3 regions of the Halomonas tibetensis genome follow, and region 2 is predicted to be linked to each of the others. Evidence: predicted binding sites of a transcription regulator. Region 2 holds the regulator's gene; each other region holds the start of a gene.
What was found. The regulator sigma-54, encoded in region 2, starts transcription at its own class of promoters, with help from an activator protein. The targets are predictions, from matches to a motif close to TGGCACNNNNNTTGCTNT.

Region 1 (2,266 bases), on a different contig from region 2:
CCGGCGCCGGGCAGGCCAAGTTTGCCGCCGGCCAGATGGCAGTTGATGATGGCGTTGCACTTGTCGGTGCCGCTGGAGGACTGGTTGATCCCCTGGGAGTAGAGCGTCACCACGTGCAATTGACTGGTGAACCAGTAGTAGAAGGTCTCCAGCCGCTCCGGGTCCAGATCACAGTCAGCGGCCACGGCCGCCACCGAGCACTCCTCCTCCCGGGCCGCGGCCAAGGTCTCTTCCAGCCCTTGAGTATGGCGCGTCAGATAGACCTCATCGAGCTTGCCCCTGGCCGCCATCCAGCTCAGTAGGCCATTGAACAAGCACGCGTCGCTGCCGGGCTTGAGGCCCAGATAGAGGTCGGCGATTTCACAGCTGTCGGTGACCCGCGGATCAATCACCACCACGCGCATCAGCGGGTTACGGGTCTTGGCCACCTTGAGGCGCTGATAAAGCACCGGGTGGTTCCAGGCCAGGTTGGATCCCACCAGCACCACCAGCTCGGCTTCCTCGAGATCCTCGTAGCAGCACGGCACCGCATCGGCGCCAAAAGCACGCTTGTAGCCGGCCACCGCCGAGGCCATACAGAGCCGTGAGTTGGTATCCAGGTGTGGTGTGCCGAGAAACCCCTTGAACAGTTTGTTGGCGACGTAATAGTCCTCTGTCAACAGCTGACCGGAGAGGTAGGCCGCCACCGACTCGTTGCCCTGTTGACTCCGGATGGCGGTCAGACGCTCGGCCACCGCCTTCAGTGCTGTATCCCAGTCAACCTCGACGCCATCCACCCGCGGCCGGAGCAGGCGCCCCCGCTGCCCCAGGGTCTCGTGCAACGACGAGCCCTTGACGCAAAGGCGTCCGTAGTTGGCAGGGTGCTGACGGTCTCCCTCCAAGGCGTTCAGGGTCCCCTTCTCCAGCGTCGCGGTCACCCCACACCCCACTCCACAGTAGGGGCAGGTGGTCTTAACCTGTCGGCTCATCGGCGCAGAATCATTGGCCTGATACATGGTGACTCCTCGTTTCGCCGCCGACCAATGCGAGCTGGCCCCCAACGCAAAGACGCCCACTGCCGGCATCTAGAGATTTCGGCAGGGGACGTCTTCGTCGGTGGAGGGCCGGCGCTGGCCCTCGGCAGATTGTCTATGCTGTGGCACTGAACTGAGCAAGGAACGTGCCAGTTCGGCCCGCCCCACTCCCCGCGGCCCGACTCTCCGGAGGCACAGGCATCGCGCCAGGCACAAATCGGGACTCCTCGAATGGCCTCCGTCGCACCACGGCATTGCGCTCGGCCGGCGACTTGCACCAGCATGATGCAGTGCAACACTCATTCGGGCAGCGACCGATGCCGCCTCCAGATCCCTGTCATGCCCCCAACGGCGGTGTATGGCCCCCTCTTCCGCCCCACGATGGAACGCAAATTGCACTGCCTTCCTCAACCACTCCTAGACGAGCCCACCATGCCTCCAGCTCTTGATGTACTACTGGTCGACGACGAAGAGTTGCGCGCCGCCATGGTCGAGGAGGCCCTCATGCGAGAGGGCCATCGGGTGATCTGCCACCTCAATAGCCCCGCCAGCCTCAATGACATGGTGGCGCGACATCAGCCGGACGTGGTGATCATCGACATGGAATCGCCGGACCGCGACACACTCGACAGCATGGCCCAGCTCAATCGCGAGAACCCTCGTCCGGTGGTGTTCTTCACCGACCAGCACGACCCCGTCATTATGCAGTCGGCGCTCAAGGCAGGCGTCAGCGCCTATGTGGTCGACGGACTGGTCCAGGGGCGGGTCAAGCCGATCATCGAGGTCGCCATCGCCCGCTTCGAGGCATTTCAGGCGATGCGTCAGGAGCTCGATCGCACCCGAACCCAGCTCACCGAACGCAAGCGCATCGAGCGCGCCAAGGGGCTGCTGATGCGCCACCAAAGCTGTGACGAGGAGCAGGCCTACCAAATGCTGCGCAAGCTGGCCATGGACCGAGGTCAGCGCATCGCCGAGGTCGCCATGAGCGTCATCGATATTCTCGAACGTCTGGAGAAGGGCCTATGAACACGCTGCCTCCGGCCGAGCTGCCGCACCTGCAGCTGGGTTTCATGCCGCTGCTCGATTGCGTCCTGCTGGTGGTCGCCCGCGAACGTGGCCTGTTCGCCGACCAGGGCCTGGAGGTGACCCTGTCGCGCCAGAACGCCTGGTCGACGCTGCGGGACAAGGTCGCCGCAGGGCTGCTCGACGGTGCCCACATGCTGGCGCCCATGCCCCTGGCCATGAGTCTCGGG
Region 2 (2,266 bases):
TTCCTTGTGCTTGACCAGCTGGCGGTCAAGCTTGTCGGCCAGGGCATCGATGGCAGCATACATATCAATATCCTGGGCTTCGGCATGCAGGTCGGCACCGGCAGCATGCAGGGTGCAGGCGGCGTGCTGACGCTCCTTTTCTACGGACAGGGTTACATGCACGTTGGTGATGTTGTCGTAGTGGCGCTCCACGCGAGCCAGTTTCTCGTCCACATAGCCACGCAGGGCATCGGTCAGTTCCACATGATGGCCGGTGATATTGACTTGCATGAGACGCTCCTTGGTCGTTGGTTATGAATCGATTGTAACCCTTTTTCCTGCCTTGCATACCCCTCGTGCCGCCGCCGTCTTAACAGGCCTGATGTCGGTCATCGAAGTCGTTTGCGATCGCTGGAGGAGGGGATGCCCATGGCCTCCCGGTACTTCGCCACCGTCCTCCTCGCCACCTGGATGCCGGCCTCGTCGAGCAGGGTCACCAGTTTGCTGTCGGACAGCGGCTTGCGGGGCGGCTCTTCCAGGATCAGCTTGCGGATCCTGGCGCGGATGGCGGTGCTGGAGTGGGCATCACCCTCGCCGTTGCCGCCGACGTGGCTGGAAAAGAAGTACTTCAGCTCGAACACGCCCCGCGGGGTGTGGATATATTTCTGGGTGGTGACCCGGGAGATGGTCGATTCATGCATCTCCACGACCTGGGCAATGTCGGCGAGAATCAAGGGTTTCATCGACTCCTCGCCGCGCTCGAGAAAACCGAGCTGGCGGACCATGATCTCTCGTCCCACCCGCAGCAAAGTGTCGTTGCGGCTTGAGAGACTCTTCATCAGCCAGCGCGCTTCTTGGAGGTGGTCCTTGAGAAACTGGTTATCCTGGCTCTTGTCCGCACGGCGGATCAGCGCGGCATAGTCGGGCTGGATGCGCAGCTTCGGCAGCGCCTCGGGATTGAGCTCCACGTGCCAGCCGCGGTTATCGTGGCGCGCCACCAGATCGGGGATCACGTAGTCGTTCTCGACGTCGGAATAGGCGCTTCCGGGCCGGGGGTCCAGGGAGCGCACCACGGCGATGGCCGTGTCGAGAGCGTCGTCGTCCAGGCCCAGGCGTCGCTTGAGCAGACGACGATCGTCCCCGGCCAGGGCCTCGAGGAACTGGCGGACCAGGCGACGCGACTGGGGCAGCAGGGGAGTGTCGTCGGGCAGGGCGGCGAGCTGCAGCATCAGGCACTCGCGCAGGTCCCTGGCGAAAACGCCGGTGGGCTCGAACTGCTGCAATCGCAGCAGCACCTGCTCGACCTCTGCGCTGCGCAGGCCCCCTAGCCCCTGGGCTCTGAGGCCGTCGCGGATCTCATCCAGGGGTTGAGCAAGATAGCCGGCGGCGTCTACGGCATCGATCAGGCTCTCGGCGACCTGGCGCTCCCTCGGATCCAGGTCGGTCATCGCCAACTGCCAGGTCAGGTGCCCCTGGAGACTCTGGCCCGCTGCTTCGCGCTCGAAGTCTGGGCCCTCGCCGCTGCCGGCGGGAACGCCCAGATCTTGATAGGTGTCCGACCACTCGCTGTCGGTGACGAGTTCATCCGGGATCTCGCTGGCCCAGTCATCCTCTGGCGTCTCGGTCACCGCCTGCTCGCCAAAATCCTCCTCTAATTCGAGCAGAGGGTTGGATTCCAGGGCCTGCTGAATCTCCTGGCGAAGATCGAGGGTAGAGAGCTGCAGCAGGGCGATGGCCTGCTGGAGTTGGGGCGTCATGGTCAGCTGAGTGCCGACGCGTAGCTGCAGGGAGGCTTTCATGGCCATCGTGACGGTCTGCCCTCGTATGCCGGGAAGTGGCCGGAAAGCATCACCCTAGCCCGGGTGCTGTGGGCTTGCAAGCGTTGGCTTTGCAACTACTGTGCCAGCCGCAAGCAGCATGCCGTCATGGGATAACGACTGGCTTATCATGGGATTGTGTCGTGAGAGTGGTGTCGATAAAGGATTATGGCCAGGTGAAGGCATGGTCAGAGACGGAAGTCCTGGCCCAGGTAAACCTCGCGGACACGCTGATTGGCGAGAATCTCCTCGGCGTTGCCTTCGGCGATGATCTGGCCATCGCCGACGATATAGGCGGTATCGCAGATGTCGAGGGTCTCGCGCACGTTGTGGTCCGTGATCAGCACGCCGATGCCGCGGGCCTTGAGCTGTCGGATGACCCCCTTGATCTCGCCCACCGAGATGGGGTCGACGCCGGCGAAGGGCTCGTCGAGCAGGATAAACGCTGGTTCCGTCGCCAGGGCTCTGGC
Region 3 (2,266 bases), on a different contig from region 2:
GCCCGTGGCCTCGCTGCGATAGAGTGCCGGCTGTTTCGGCGCCACCGTCAGGCCGTGGCAGCCGCGAATCACCACCGCCTGATCCACCACCTCCAGCATGGAGATATCGTTGGGGCCGTCGCCCAGGGCCAGGGTCAGCGGCCGGCGGCCACGCAGCGCCTCGCTGCGCGAGATCAGCCAGCTCACCGCGCTGCCCTTGTGGCAGGTGCCGGTGGCGTGCCAGAAGCGACCGCCACGCACCAGCTGCAGGCCGTCGCCGGCGAGCCCCTCGCGGAAACCCTCGAGGAACGCCTCGTCGTCGTCCCAGATCAGCGGCTCGCTGCCCTCGCGCATCCGTGCCAGGCGCGCCTCCGGCTCTGACAGCCCGGTGAAGGCGACAAGCTCGTCCAGCGTCATCTCGCTCATGGTGGTAAAGCGCACGCCCAGGCGCTCGCGCCATACTGCGAGCCGCTTGCGCACGAATCCGATATCCACCCCCAGGGTACGGATGCCCAGGCCGTCCGGGCCGATACGGTCCAACCGGGCGTGACACCAGGTCGGCGGCAGGCCCACCACGGCACCGTTCTCGGCGATGAAGGGAGTGTCCTCGAGGCCGAGCTCACGACGCAGCGGCACGATCTCGCTGCGCGTCTTGCTGGTCACCGGGATCACCGGCACGCCCAGCTCCCTGAGCCGCGCGAGCCAGGGCACCGCGGGGCTCCAGTCGTAGCTGTAATGGTCGAGCAGCGAACCGTCCAGGTCGGTAAACAGCAGTCGCGGCGTGAGGGCCGCATCGAAGCCGGCATCCGGCGTGGGGCGTGAATCGGTCATGGCAGCTCCCGGGCAGCCTGTCAGGTATCTTCAAAAATCTAAGCACAAGTCGTGCCAGTCATGCCAGGTAGAGTGGCGGCGCTGACAGGAGACAGGGGCTCCAGGAGCGCCTCGAGGCAAGCGGGACGATTGCCGCACCATGTCAGTGCATGGGTGCGCACCATAAAAAAGCAGGCGCCCCGCGGTGGGAAACCGCGGGGCGCCTGGAAGAGCGGGTCGACGTCGACCGTCAGAAGCGGTAGCGCATACCCACGCTGGCCGCATCGAAGGTGGCATCGGACTCGTCGAGGTAGCGCATGTAGTCCGCGCCTACGGCGACGTTGGGGGTTATGTCGAACTCGGCACCGGCCCCATAGGAGAAGCCGCTCTCGCGACCGATGTCGACATCCACCTCGGTGAAGCCGGCCAGGCCAAAGAGGCGAAACTCCGGTGCCACCGGCAGGATACCCTTGGCGTAAGCGCCCACCAGGTAGTCGAGTTCGACGGGGCCATCGGAGCCGCCGCTGCCCAGATGGCTCTCAACAGCGAAGTAGTCGTTGAACTGCATGCCGCCGTTGAGGCGCAGGCCGACGCTATCGCGGCTGGACGCATTGTCGGGATTGACTTCCCAGAACATGGCGTCACCGCCGATATAGGGCTGGGGGTAGAAGGCCTGCTGGGCCTGGGCGGTGGCAGCCGCGCCGGCAACAAACAGAGCGGCAGTGGCCGCGATGAGAGTAAGGCGTTTCATGGCATCCTCCTAATTAAAGAACACTGTTTGATAACACCTGGAGTGTGGTCGCATCACCCGAGTGGCGCAAGCCGATAATGTGCAAATGCACGCCAAGTCGAGTCGCCGAGGGGCGACGTCGCAGCCGTCGAGACGGAGACCGCTTGTCATCAGGCCTGCTTCGACAGCCCCAGAAACACGATGCCCGCCAGCACGATGCCACCGCCCACCAGTTGTACCGGCGAGAGCGTCTGGCCCAGCACCAGGTAACCCAGCATCAGCGCCGCTACCGGCTCCATGTTCATGGCCGGGGCGTTGCGCGCCATGTCGAGCCTGGGCACCGTGATGAACAGCACCGAGAAGGCCACCGCATAGAACAGTGCCAGCAGAAAGAGCCCCACCCAGCCAGGCATCGACTGGGGCAGCGACATGCCGCCCGGCACCAGCCCCAGGGCCCCGGCGATGACCATGGTCACCAGCACGGTCAGCATGGTGAGCAGGCTGCGCAGGGTGCTGCCCACGGCGGCCAGGCGGTGCTCGGTGATCCAAAGGGCGCAGGAAAAGGCGCTGGCGGCGGCCAGGCCGAAGCCCACCCCGGCCAGCCAGCCCGGCCCCATGGCCCCGGGGTCGCCCAGCCAGGCCGGCACGTCCAGCACCACCACCAGCCCCACCAGGATGATGCCCATGATCAGCGCCGCGCGACCGGTGGGACGCGGGCCGCCCAGCGCCCAGGAGAGCAGTGCCAGC

Region 1: a site for sigma-54 is predicted at 1,148-1,165, ahead of ACFODV_RS04805 (nitrate reductase). Genes of this name have one in related genera too.
Region 3: a site for sigma-54 is predicted at 850-867, ahead of ACFODV_RS10485 (HAD-IIB family hydrolase). Genes of this name have one in related genera too.

Annotation. Positions count from the first base shown of each region.
Region 1 covers NZ_JBHRSQ010000007.1:413,945-416,210, reverse strand. The annotation lists gene ACFODV_RS04805 (nitrate reductase) at 1-995, opposite strand, end outside; gene ACFODV_RS04800 (ANTAR domain-containing response regulator) at 1,446-2,039, shown strand; gene ACFODV_RS04795 (CmpA/NrtA family ABC transporter substrate-binding protein) at 2,036-2,266, shown strand, end outside.
Region 2 covers NZ_JBHRSQ010000006.1:206,451-208,716, reverse strand. The annotation lists gene hpf (ribosome hibernation-promoting factor, HPF/YfiA family) at 1-270, opposite strand, end outside; gene ACFODV_RS02010 (RNA polymerase factor sigma-54) at 369-1,784, opposite strand; gene lptB (LPS export ABC transporter ATP-binding protein) at 1,985-2,266, opposite strand, start outside.
Region 3 covers NZ_JBHRSQ010000013.1:14,633-16,898, reverse strand. The annotation lists gene ACFODV_RS10485 (HAD-IIB family hydrolase) at 1-810, opposite strand, end outside; gene ACFODV_RS10480 (porin family protein) at 1,040-1,540, opposite strand; gene ACFODV_RS10475 (EamA family transporter) at 1,690-2,266, opposite strand, start outside.